DNA from 3 places in the Streptomyces sp. NPDC048191 genome. Region 3 is predicted to be linked to each of the others. Evidence: riboswitches for the same ligand, from Rfam matches in the RefSeq annotation. Region 3 holds a riboswitch; each other region holds the start of a gene.

Region 1 (4,155 bases), on a different contig from region 3:
GTACGGCTATCCGGCGGCGCCCTACTCGGTCTACAACCCGTACCGGTCGTAGCCGGGGAAGAAGCGGGCCGCAGGCGGACCGGGCGCCGGGCGGAGCCCTAGGCCGACGCCTCCGTCAGCCTCGTCACCTCCTCCTCCGACAGCTTCAGGTCGGCCACGCCCAGCAGGGCCGGGAGCTGGTCGGCCGTGCGGGCCGAGGCGATCGGGGCGATGATCGTCGGCTGGGCGGCCAGCCAGGCGAGGGCGACCGTGGCGACGGGGACGTCGTGCGCGGTGGCGACCTCGTCCAGGACCGTCAGGACCCTCTGGCCGCGCTCGGAGTCCGCGTACTTCGCCACCGAGCCCGCGCGGGCGCTGTCGACCTTGGTGCCGGGGCGGTACTTGCCGGTCAGGAAGCCCGAGGCGAGGGAGAAGTAGGGCACCGCGGACAGGCCCTCCTTGGCGACCAGGTCCTGCAGCGGGCCCTCGTAGGTGTCGCGGGAGACGAGGTTGTAGTGCGGCTGGACGGCGACGTAGCGGGCCAGGCCCTCGCGGTCGGAGAAGTCCAGCGAGGCCTTCAGACGCTCGGGGCTGATGTTGGAGGCGGCGATGTGCCGGACCTTGCCCGCCCTCACCAGCTCGTCCAGGGCGCCGATGATCTCCTCGACCGGCACCTCGGGCTTGTCGAAGTGGGTGTAGTAGAGGTCGATGTGGTCGGTGTCCAGGCGGCGCAGGGAGGCGTCGGCGGCGGCCTTGATGTTGGCGGCGGACAGGCCCTGGTACTCGGGGTGCTGGCTGACCTTGGTGGCGATGACGACGTCGGCGCGGTTGCCGCGGGCCTTGACCCACTTGCCGATGATCGTCTCGGACTCGCCGCCCTCGTTGCCCTCGATCCAGGCGGAGTAGGAGTCGGCGGTGTCGATGAAGTTGCCGCCGGCCGCCGTGTAGGCGTCGAGAACGGCGAAGGAGGTCGCCTGGTCCGCGGTCCAGCCGAAGACGTTGCCGCCCAGGGAGAGCGGGAAGACCTCGAGGTCGGACGAGCCGAGTGTGCGCAGAGAAGTCATGCTTCACGTCAACACCGGCGGAGGATGATCGCATTCCGCCGCCGGCGCCGGGCTTTCGTTCGGATCAGGCCGGAACCCCGGGTGATCCGAACGAGAGGCCCTGGTTCACGCGAATGTCACGCTCAGGGGTTGAGGCCCTTGGACCGCAGCCACGGCGCCGGGTCGACGGCGGTGGCCTGGCCGTTCGGGTGGACCTCCAGGTGCAGGTGCGGGCCGGTGACGTTGCCGGTGGCGCCGACCCGGCCGATGACCTCGCCGGTGGAGACCTTCTGACCGACGGAGACGCTGATCGAGGACTGGTGGCAGAACCACAGCTCGGTGCCGTCGTCCAGGGTGATGACGGTGCGGTAGCCGTAGGCGCCGGCCCAGCCGGCCTGGGTGACCGTGCCGCTGTGGACGGCCTTGATGAGGGTGCCGGTGGGCGCGGCGAAGTCGAGTCCGGTGTGGTAGCCGGAGGACCACATCGCGCCGGGCTGACCGAAGGTGCCGGTGATCGTGTACGAGACGACGGGCAGCTGGTACTGCTTGGCCAGCTCGGCCAGGCGCTTGGCCTCGGCGGCCTTCTTGGCGTCGGCCTCCGCCTTCTGCTGGGCGGCGGCGGCCTTGGCGGCGGCGTCCTTCTCCGCCTGGGCGGCAGCGTCGGCGGTCTGCTTCTCGGACGCGGCGATCGCGGCGGCGGTGGCCTTGCTCGCGGCCTTGCCCTTCTGCTGCTCGGCCTGCGCCATGATCCGGTTGCGCAGGGCCTCGCCGGCGTCACTGCTGTCGCCGCTGTCGGTGACCGCACCCGCCTTGCTGAGCCCGGTGGCGGTGGTCTTGGGCGCGTCGGAGGAGCCCTGGCCGAAGAGGTGGCTGACGGAGTCCAGGTCCGGCAGGGATATGGAGACCGGCGGCTTGCCGGTGTTGGCGCTGGCCATGCCGCCCGCGCCGACCGCGGCCATCACGCCGACGCCGAGGACGGTGGAGCTGCGCGCGAAGCCGCCGCGCTGCTTGGCGACACGGTGCCGGCCGCGGGCCTGGGCGAGGGAGTCCTCGGTGGGGTTCCACTCCTCCCAGGGGCCCTCCTCGGCGCGGTAGGCGCCGTAGCCGAAGGTCTCGGGCTCGGTCGGCGCGGGCACGAACGGGGCTTCTGGGGCAGGCCGGTTGGACGCCACTCGGGCGTTCTCCTTTCCTTCCTCCGCCTACCGGGTTAGCTGACGGGTTCGGAGCAGGAAGGTCTCCTACGCGCGTATACCGGGTGTGGACTCTGCGAGTTCACGACGGCGTCCGCGTGATTCACCCCAAGGTGGTGGTTCCCCGGTTCCCTTGCGGGATTCGGCGCGTGCGCACGGAGCCGCCTCTTGTGACGGCTGGGACGACCGCGCTGCGTTATCGAACGTTAATAGACCTGGCAGTCACTTTCCAAGCCGTTCGGCTTGATCATTAACGTTTTCGACGGCGGACTTACCATGCACGAGTACTGCAAAACGGGCGAGTTGGCCGGCGTACAGGAGTCTCGGCGCTTTTGATGGTGTCTCAGTTGTTATGCGGAGGGCTTCCGTCCGGTCACCCTGGGTGAAGACGATCAGGGCGTCGTACGGCGAGCAGGGCCATGTCGTCCGCCATCCCTCCCCCGGAGTGCCGCCGCACGTCGGCCGCGAGGTGGTCGAGCAGAGCGCCCGGGCCGGGGAAGACGCGGCCGGCGAGCCGCCGCCCCGGGTCGTAGAACCGGCCGCGCGCGTCCCGCGCCTCGGAGAGTCCGTCGGTGTGGAGCAACAGGGTGGCCCCGCGCGGGAAGTCCTCCTCCAGGGTGTGGTCGGGCCACATCCCGAGGTCGCCCATGCCGAGGGGCAGCGCGGGCTCGGGAGCGGTGAGCAGGCGAGCGCTGCCGTCGGCGAGCATCAGCAGCGGCGGCGGATGGCCCCGGTTGACGATCCGTACGACGCCTTCGCCGTGCGGGAGTTCGGCGAGGACGGCGGTGGTGAACCCCTCGAAGGCGTCGACACCCTCCCGCCGGGTGCCCTCGCGGGCCAGCGCCCGCTCCAGCCGCTGCGCCACCGCCTCCAGCGTCGTCTCCTGCTCGGCCGCCTCCCGGAACGCCCCGATCACCACGGCGACGGCGGCGACCGCGCCCAGTCCCTTGCCGCGCACGTCGCCGACGACCAGCCGGACCCCGTGCGGGCTGTCCTGCACCGCGTACAGGTCGCCGCCGATGAACGCGTCCTGCTGGGCCGCCTCGTAGCGGGCGGCGATCTCGAAACCGCCGATCCTCTCGGCCGGCTCGGGCAGCAGGGCCCGCTGGGCGGCCTCCGCGATCTCCCGGGCGGAGGCGAGCCGGCGGTCGCCGCGGCGGACCACACGGTTGATGGCGAGGGCCAGCAGGGCGACCGTGGCCACGGTGACGACGTCCGTGACGGTGGCCACGGCCGGATGCCCGCCGCCCGGGGCGCGCAGCGCGTACATGGCGGCCAGGGCCCCGATGCCGGTGAGGGCGGTGGTGCGCAGCGAGGACAGGGGCGCGGCGATCAGCGGAGCCGCGGCGAAGAAGGGGACGGCGGTGAACTCCCTCGGGGTGAGCAGGCCGTACAGCACACCGCAGGCGATGAGCAGGGCGGGCAGCGCGCGGACCGGCGAGCGCGGGGCCGGACGGCGTCCGTGCCGCACGGGCGCCGGCTCGTCGCCCTCGTCGCCGGGGCCGGGGTCGGGCACGGGGTCGCCGGGCAGCCGGCCCCCCGCCCTGGCGTACTGGCTCTCCTCCACCTCACCAGGGCGCACCACGTGTCTCCCACATGTCCGACGTGGCTCCAGCGTGGCCGGTGCGGGCCGGGCGGGCGACCCCGGTGACCCGAGCGGATGACCCTCCGGGACGGCCCCCGGGAAAGCGATGTGCATCCGGTCCTGCGCATGGCGTACACTGGAGACACAACGACGCGGGGTGGAGCAGCTCGGTAGCTCGCTGGGCTCATAACCCAGAGGTCGCAGGTTCAAATCCTGTCCCCGCTACTGATGGCCGAGGGCCGGAATCCAATGGATTCCGGCCCTCGGTGCTTTCCAGCTCCGAGGGGCGCCCCTTGAGGGGCGAGCGGTCGGGATCACCCCAGCAGATGCCGGTTCGGTGCCTTGGCCGGTCCCTCCA
Region 2 (4,155 bases), on a different contig from region 3:
CGCGACCGCACGGCCGTCGCGGCGGGCTTCGGCCTGCTGCGCCTGGCCGGCGCGCCCTCCATGGGCTGGCTGGACGTGAAGACCTCCGGTGACGTCGAGGTGCCGGTCATCGAGGCCGCCATCGACGAGGAGCTGGCCCGGTTCGCCGAGGAGGGCCCCACGCCCGAGGAGATGGAGCGCGCCCAGGCCCAGTTGGAGCGCGAGTGGCTGGACCGGCTGGGCACGGTGGCCGGCCGCGCCGACGAACTGTGCCGGTACGCCGTCCTGTTCGGTGATCCGCAGCTCGCCCTCACCGCCGTCAAGCGCGTCCTGGAGGTGACCCCCGAGGAGGTCCGGGAGGTCGCCGAGGCCCGCCTGCGGCCCGACAACCGTGCCGTCCTGGTCTACGAACCGAAGGCCCCGGAGCAGGCCCCGGACGCCGACGTCCCCGAGGACCCGGAGCAGGAAGCCACCGTAGAGGCCGGTAACGAGAACGAGGAGACGGCCAAGTGACCGAACTCGCCACCATGGACTTCCACCCCCAGCCGCAGCCCGGCGCGGCCCGGCCGTGGGCGTTCCCGGCCCCCGAGCGCACCGCGCTGGACAACGGCCTGACCGTGCTGCGCTGCCACCGCCCCGGCCAGCAGGTCGTCGCCGTCGAGGTGCTGCTGGACGCGCCCCTGGACGCCGAGCCGGCCGGCCTGGACGGCGTCGCCACGATCATGGCGCGCGCCTTCTCCGAGGGCACCGACAAGCACTCCGCCGAGGAGTTCGCCGCCGAGCTGGAGCGCGCGGGCGCCACGCTGGACGCGCACGCCGACCACCCCGGCGTCCGGCTCAGCCTGGAGGTCCCGGCCTCCCGCCTGGCCAAGGGGCTCGGCCTGCTCGCCGACGCCCTGCGCGCGCCCGCCTTCGCCGAGAGCGAGGTCGAGCGGCTGGTCCGCAACCGCCTGGACGAGATCCCGCACGAGCTGGCCAACCCCTCCCGCCGGGCCGCCAAGGAGCTCTCCAAGGAGCTGTTCCCGGCGGCCTCGCGCATGTCGCGCCCGCGCCAGGGCACCGAGGAGACCGTCGAGAAGATCGACGCCGCCGCCGTACGCGCCTTCTACGACCGGTACGTCCGCCCCGCCACGGCCACCGCGGTCGTGGTCGGCGACCTCACCGGCGTCGACCTGGACGCGCTGCTCGGGGACACCCTGGGCGCCTGGACCGGCACCCCCGGCCGGCCGCGGCCCGTGCCGCCGGTGACCGCCGACGACACCGGGCGCGTGGTCATCGTGGACCGGCCCGGCGCGGTCCAGACCCAGCTGCTCATCGGCCGTGTCGGCCCCGACCGGCACGACCGTGTGTGGCCCGCCCAGGTGCTCGGCACCTACTGCCTCGGCGGCACCCTCACCTCGCGCCTGGACCGCGTCCTGCGCGAGGAGAAGGGCTACACCTACGGAGTGCGCGCGTTCGGGCAGGTCCTGCGCTCCGCCCCGGACGGCACAGGCGCCTCGATGCTCGCCATCAGCGGCTCCGTGGACACCCCCAACACCGGTCCCGCGCTGGAGGACCTGTGGAAGGTGCTGCGCGTCCTCGCCGCGGACGGCCTGACCGACGCCGAGCGGGACGTGGCCGTGCAGAACCTCGTCGGGGTGGCGCCGCTGAAGTACGAGACCGCGGCGGCCGTCGCGAGCACGCTGGCCGACCAGGTCGAGCAGCACCTGCCCGACGACTTCCAGGCGACGCTCTATCAGCAGCTGGCGGCGACGGGCACGGTGGAGGCCACGGCGGCCGCCGTGAACGCCTTCCCGGTGGACCGCCTGGTGACCGTCCTCGTCGGTGACGCCGCCCAGATCAAGGCGCCGGTGGAGGCGCTCGGCATCGGTGAAGTGACCGTGGTGGCGGCCGAGTAGACGTCCGCCGCCGCGGCGCCCGCGTACGACCGGACGGCCGCACGCGCGCGTGGGCCCTGACGACCTACGGGCCGTCAGGGCCCCTGCTGTTCCACTCCCTTCCCCAGATGCCCGATTTGGGCCGGAGGTTGCCTGTCTGCCCTGTGGGATGCGCTACAAAAGCCCGGATCCGTTTGGGGTTGGAAAGCAGGCTTCCGTAGCGTCGTCCGGGCTGTTCGTCAGGCAGTACGCCGCGCCCGCGGCACCGGACAGCCATCGCCGAGTCCCCGCACGGCGCGAGCCAGGGGAGCCGGGGACCCACGCAGTCCCTGGGGTGAATCGGGCGCCCGCGCGAGCCGTGGGTGCCCGTAGGAGACCTTCCTGCTCCGAACCCGTCAGCTAACCCGGTAGGCGAGAGGGAAGGAAAGGACCAGCCACTTCATGGCGTTCATGTGCGCCACCGGGAAGCACCGCAAGCCCGGCCGGGTCAAGCGCACCACCGCTCAGGCGGCCGGTATAGCGGCCCTCACCACCACCGGCGTCATCGGCACCCTCGCGGCCTCCCCGGCACTGGCCGCCGAGAACACCGCCGAGCAGACCGGTCTCACCCCGGTGGTCAGCGTCGGCGACGACATCGCCGAGCAGATCGACGCCCAGGCCGCCGCCCAGAAGCAGGTCGCCGAGCAGAAGGCGGCCGAGGAGGCCGCGGCCAAGAGGGCCCAGGAGATCCGCGAGGCCAGGGCCCGTGCGGCCCGCGAGGCCGAGCGCAGGCGCCTGAACGCCTTCGTCGCCCCCATAGCGGACTCGTACGTCTCCACGGGCTACAAGGCCAGCAGCTCCCTGTGGTCCTCCGGCTCGCACACCGGCATCGACTTCCACGCGGCCAGCGGCACGCCCGTGCACGCGGTCGGCTCCGGCACCGTCGTCTCCACCGGCTGGGGCGGCGCGTACGGCAACCAGATCGTGATCAGGATGGCCGACGGCATGTACACCCAGTACGGCCACCTGTCGTCCATCGGTGTCACGGCCGGCCAGCACGTCACCCCGGGGCAGCAGATCGGCCTGTCCGGCTCGACCGGCAACACCACCGGCCCGCACCTCCACTTCGAGGCGCGTACGACCCCCGACTACGGCTCGGACGTGGACCCCGTCGCCTACCTCCGCAAGCACGGTGTGAACGTCTGACCGACACCCGCACGGCATCCTAGGCCCCGGCTCACCGAGCCGGGGCTTTCGCCGTTTTCCGACGGGTTCCCCCGAGCCGCTGACCAAAAAATATCCATGGATTCCGGCCCGCCGTCGGAAATTCCGGCCCATTGGAATAGAGTCACGGAACAGGCGTCCATCGTCGGCGTTTCACGGGGATTAAGGCGGAGGTCGGTCATGCGCATTCCGGCGCACTCGGTATGCACGGCGATCCGGGACGACATCGTCGCGGGTGTCCACGAGCGCGGCGGCCGCCTCACCGAGGAAGTCCTCGCCCGCCGCTACGGCGTCTCGCGCGTCCCCGTCCGCGAGGCCCTGCGCACCCTGGAGGCCGAGGGCTTCGTGGTGACCCGCCGGCACGCGGGCGCGTGCGTGGCCGAGCCGACCGAGCAGGAGGCCGCCGACCTGCTGGAGATGCGCCTGCTGCTGGAGCCGCTCGGGGCCGCACGGGCAGCCCAGCGGCGCACCGAGGCCCATCTGAAGGTGCTGCGTGGCCTGGTCAGGCTGGGCCAGGAGCGGGCCAGGAGGGGGCACAACGATGATCTGCGCTCCCTGGGCGGCTGGTTCCACGAGACGCTCGCCCAGGCCTCCGGCAGCCCCTCGCTGACCGCGATGCTGACCCAGTTGCGCCACAAGATCGCCTGGATGTACGCGGTGGACGCGCCGCACAGCCCGGTGGAGTCCTGGGCGGAGCACGGCGCCATCGTGGACGCGGTGGCGCGCGGCGACGGCGAGCGCGCGCGGGCGGTCACGGCGCTGCACACCGAGCGTGCGACCGCCGCGCACCGGCTGCGTTTTTCCGGGCCCGTCGAAGGTGTGAGGACTTCGCAACACGCCGTAAACATGTCGAGCGTCCGGCATTAACACGGGCGCCGTATACAAAGAAGTGTTATTCGGCGGCGCCGTATTTCCGCTGCCTCTTATTCCGGTGTGCGCGCAATGGGCCGGAAAGTCGAAGCCGCGCCGCCCGAAAAAGGGCGACGCGGCTCCGGTGTGTCAGTGCGCTGGAGTTCAGACCGTCTCGGGCAGTTCCTCGAGGCCCTCGGCGACCAGCTTGGCCAGCCGGTCCAGGGCGGCGTCCGCGCCCTCGGCG
Region 3 (4,155 bases):
CCTGGACGGGCCATGAGGGTCCTTTCACCAGTGGCCAGGTCGTCCTGGACATGCGAGAAGCCCCTGAAGGTCGCGGGGGGGGTGAGGGTGTGCGGCTCAGCCCTGGCCGGGCCTGTCGCCGACGTAGAGGTGCAGTTCCTCGCGGTGCGCCCCGGAGCGCGGCCTCGATGACGGCCGCGTGCCGGGCCGCGACGCGGCGGGCACGGGAGTGCGCCGACCCGGCCAGCGGCACCCAAAGGGCGTCCGCGAGCAGGTGAGGCCACACCTGGGCCCACGTGGACGCGATCCCGGCCACTACGTGCGCTCCGGCCAGACCACGTCCCGCCCTTGAGCGTGGCCTCCGCCCACCCGCACGCGCAGTAGCGGAACGGGCTGCCGGGCGTGGCGGCATCCGGGCAATCCGGGGAGCCGGCCTGCTCGCCGCCGTCATCGGGCGAACACCCACCGGCGGCCAGCGGGTGGACGAGCTGCCCCGTGAGATTGAGCACGCACAGGCCGACGCGGTTGGGGTCCTGCGGATCAACCTCTGTGATGATCGCGGCTCGACATGCGGACGAGAACGTTTAGGTGCCAGCACTATGTACGTCCTGTACATTTTTTACAGACGCCGAGCCCAACCCGAGGCCGTGCGATGAGAAGGGGTATGCCCATGTCCCGAGCGTCCGCCCGACATGTCCTTCCAGAGTTCACCGAGCGCACCAGCAGCGGCGCCCGCACGCTCGACCCCTACGGCAAGCTCTTCGAGGACCGGATCGTCTTCCTCGGCACCCCGCTGGACGACGCGGCCGCGAACGACGTGATGGCTCAGTTCATGTACCTCGAACACGCCGCCCCGGAGCGGGACATCACGCTGTACGTCAACTCCCCCGGCGGTTCGTTCAGCGCACTGACCGCCGTCTACGACACGATGCGCTACGTCAGTTGCGACGTGGCCACCTACTGCCTGGGCCAGGCCGCGTCCCAGGCGGCGCTGCTGATCGCGGCCGGCACGCCGGGCAAGCGGTTCGCCCTGCCCGGAGCGCGCCTGGTGATCTCCCAGCCCCAGCTGGCCGAACCGGTGCAGGGACAGCCCAGCGACCTGCTCATCGAGGCCGAGGAGTTGACCCGGGTCCGCGCCGTGACGGAGGAGATGCTCGTACGGCACACCCGGCGCACGGCCGAGCAGGTCCACCGCGACCTGGAACGGGACTTGGTGCTGGACGCCCCCGCGGCCGTGGACTACGGGCTGGTGGACGGCATCGTACTCAGCCGGCGGAGCATGCCCGGCGCACCGGACGCGAGGTGAGCCGCCGATGCTGCCGGAGTTGCCGCCGCTGCCCGCGCTGACGCGCGCCGAGGGCGATCTGATCGACCGTTACCTGGAGGCGGTCGACCTGCTGGGCCGCATCAATCCCGCGCACGACGGGGACACCTATCGCGGACTGCGCGCGGCCCAGGCCCTGGTGCGCAAGGCCGCAGAGCTGCGTGACGCCCTCGCGTTGATGCACCGGCGGGGCGAGACGGAGCTGCACGGTGACACGCTGGCACGGGCCTTGCGGGTGCTGGACGGCCGGCGTCGTGCCGCGCGCGTCGCGCTCCCGCCCGACGGTGACGGCTGATCCGGACACCGGAACCGGCCGGGCGGACCGTGCTGTCGACAGCCGCCGCTCGGACCGGACTTGAAACGGCCCGAACGACGTACCGCCGACCGGTGTATATCCGGATCGTTTTTCGGGCCTCCCGACTTGCGCACCGCGCCGTCGCACGCACCGGAAGAACACGCTCCGCCCCAGGTCCGGGGCTACGACCGGGACCTGACGGCGCCTCGAACACGACACTGTCCACCCGAACGGGTGAGTGGTGAGTAACGCCACAAATCCCCGGATGCATTGGGATTTTCCGACAGTCATGAGTGAAGATCCCTGTCCGACGACAAGCCCCCGCCACCGCGGCGGGGCGGTCCGGGCGGACGCCGAGTCCTGCCGCCGCCCGGATGACCGGTCGACAGGAGTGGATCGGCAGGAGTGGAGGACCCGAGCAAGACGGGTCGCCGGGACGGACGTTCGTCTGTACGTCGCAGACGGCCGGAGGTTCCGAGCAGCCCTTGGGGTGAAGCCGCGGCAACGCGGCCGGGCAACTTCGCCAGCCCGAATCCGACAGGTCATCCTTCACAGGCGGCTGACGAAGGGTTGCGCATGACTGCGCTCAATCGTGTCCCGTCACTCATGGCCCGGGCCGGCACGGCCTCGGCTCTCACCCTCGCCGCCGTCGGCGGCTCGATCACGGTCCCCGGTCTCGCCACCGAGGCCTCGGCCGCCGGCGTCGCCGCGAAAGCGCTGCAGGTGGCGGCCTCCAAGAAGGGCGCCCCGTACCAGTACGGGGCCACCGGGCCGCGCAGGTTCGACTGCTCGGGGCTCACGCTCTACTCGTTCAAGAAGGCGGGCAAGCGCCTGCCGCGTACCGCCGCCGCGCAGTACAACAGGACGCACCACATCTCCGCCGGCCGCCGCAAGGCCGGTGACCTGGTGTTCTTCCACTCGGGTTCGTACGTCTACCACGTCGGCATCTACGCCGGTCACGGGAAGATCTGGCACGCGCCGAGGACCGGGGACGTGGTGAGGCTCCAGAAGATCTGGACCAGGAGCGTCTGGTACGGCCGGGTCAGCTGACCTGACGTCAGGTAAGGAGCGGCTCCAGCAGCAGGGCCGCTCCCAGCACCGTCAGCGCCACCCCGGTGCCCGCCTGGAGCCCACGGGCGGCCCGGGGCCGGCGCAACCACCTGGCCAGCCGGTCCACCAGCGGCGTCACCATCTGGAACCGCACCAGTGCCGGCGCGCACACGATCACCGCGAGCAGCAGCGTCCGGGGCAGCGCGTGCCCCCCTGCGGGCTCGCCGGTGGCCGTGGCGGAGGCCGGCTCGATCACCCGGGCCGTCGACCGGCTCGGCAACACCCCGCCCGCGCTGTCCCAGCAGCTGGCCAAGCCGGAGCGGGGGGCGGGCACGGCTCTGCTGGGGCGTCATCACCGCGGGGCCCGGCCGGCCGAGGCCGGCGAGGTGCTGGTGGCGCGGGTCTGGGGGCACCTCCCGCGCCTTCGAGGCAGGGAGGGAGGGGCCTCGACGGGCTGGACCGGGCCCGGGCACGCACTGGCGCGGCTGACCGGCCTGACGGGCGGCGCGCTGAGGCGCGGCACCTTCCCGACCGCCGGCGAGATGGGCCTGGCGCTGACCCACACCTACCACCCGGCCGAGGTCTCGCCGGTGCCGTCGTCGGTGCGTCCGGAGGACGTCCTGGTGGCGGAACTGGTCCTGGTGACCGCGCCGGGACACGCCCTGAGCAGCGTCTCGTCCCGGCTGCCGCTGACGGAGCCGGCCGGAGAGCCACTGATCGGCAAGGCACCGCAGCATGCGGCCCGCCGGGAGATCGAGGCCCTGCTCTCCGCCGTGGGCGCCACGCCGTCGCTACGGGTGCCGACGCCCGGGTACGCCGTGGTGTGCGCGCGGGGCTGGGCGGGGACGTCGTACTGGAGATGGTGGCCCGCACCGCGGCCACACCCGTCGGCGTACGCCCCCTGGAGGCGGGTCGCCTGCACCGGACGATCTCGGTGGCCTACCGACCGGACGAGACGACCCCGGCCGCGGGCGCCTTCCGGGCGCTGCTGCGAGGGGCCTTCGGCCGGGCCGCACGCCAGGGCCGGTCCGGGGTGCTACGGCGGGTCCGGAGTGCGGTCGTGGCCGGCCGCTCCGGCGCTGTCGGCTTCGCTGGAAGGGGGAGCGCCCCATCGCGGCGGGGTCGCGTTCGGGAACAGCCCCACGCCCCTGTGGGGCACCGCCGGTACCGGCTCCGCCGGGGCCGCCCAAGGGAGTTCGATGGAGACCGTCTTGCCGCCCTCGCGGGTGGGCCGGACGCGGAGTCTGCCACCGCACTCCGCGGTCAGCCAGCGGATGATGACCATGCCGCGACCGTTGTCCTGCTGGACGGCGGCGGGCAGTCTCTTCGGAAAGCGCGGATGACTGTCCGTGACGCCGATGCGCAGGTGTTCGTCACGGTCCAGCGCGATGTCGACCGTGAAGGTGGGTGACTGGCCGAAGGTGTGCTGTACGGCGTTCGTGGCGAGTTCGGAGACGATGAGCCGCACGGTGTCGGCTGTTTCGGTGTCCGACGGCAGGCCCCACTC

The links. A riboswitch is a leader RNA that binds a small molecule or an ion and turns the genes downstream of it on or off. The one in region 3 is predicted to bind cyclic di-AMP.
Positions count from the first base shown of each region.
Region 1: another riboswitch for cyclic di-AMP. It lies ahead of AB0D93_RS00070 (M23 family metallopeptidase); the one in region 3 lies ahead of AB0D93_RS23295 (C40 family peptidase).
Region 2: another riboswitch for cyclic di-AMP. It lies ahead of AB0D93_RS28210 (M23 family metallopeptidase); the one in region 3 lies ahead of AB0D93_RS23295 (C40 family peptidase).

Region 1 covers NZ_JBEZMO010000001.1:20,376-24,530, forward strand. The annotation lists gene AB0D93_RS00060 (PrsW family intramembrane metalloprotease) at 1-52, shown strand, start outside; gene AB0D93_RS00065 (aldo/keto reductase) at 99-1,043, opposite strand; gene AB0D93_RS00070 (M23 family metallopeptidase) at 1,166-2,194, opposite strand; cyclic di-AMP (ydaO/yuaA leader) riboswitch at 2,202-2,370, opposite strand; gene AB0D93_RS00075 (PP2C family protein-serine/threonine phosphatase) at 2,586-3,794, opposite strand; tRNA gene AB0D93_RS00080 (tRNA-Met) at 3,949-4,022, shown strand; gene AB0D93_RS00085 (dihydrofolate reductase family protein) at 4,112-4,155, opposite strand, start outside.
Region 2 covers NZ_JBEZMO010000020.1:41,210-45,364, reverse strand. The annotation lists gene AB0D93_RS28220 (pitrilysin family protein) at 1-492, shown strand, start outside; gene AB0D93_RS28215 (pitrilysin family protein) at 489-1,877, shown strand; cyclic di-AMP (ydaO/yuaA leader) riboswitch at 2,124-2,285, shown strand; gene AB0D93_RS28210 (M23 family metallopeptidase) at 2,298-3,041, shown strand; gene AB0D93_RS28205 (GntR family transcriptional regulator) at 3,240-3,926, shown strand; gene AB0D93_RS28200 (HPr family phosphocarrier protein) at 4,074-4,155, opposite strand, start outside.
Region 3 covers NZ_JBEZMO010000014.1:152,309-156,463, reverse strand. The annotation lists gene AB0D93_RS23305 (ATP-dependent Clp protease proteolytic subunit) at 650-1,285, shown strand; gene AB0D93_RS23300 (hypothetical protein) at 1,293-1,598, shown strand; cyclic di-AMP (ydaO/yuaA leader) riboswitch at 2,034-2,172, shown strand; gene AB0D93_RS23295 (C40 family peptidase) at 2,175-2,648, shown strand; partial or broken gene AB0D93_RS23290 (LysE family translocator) at 2,656-2,850, opposite strand; partial or broken gene AB0D93_RS23285 (LysR family transcriptional regulator) at 2,822-3,663, shown strand; gene AB0D93_RS23280 (ATP-binding protein) at 3,685-4,155, opposite strand, start outside.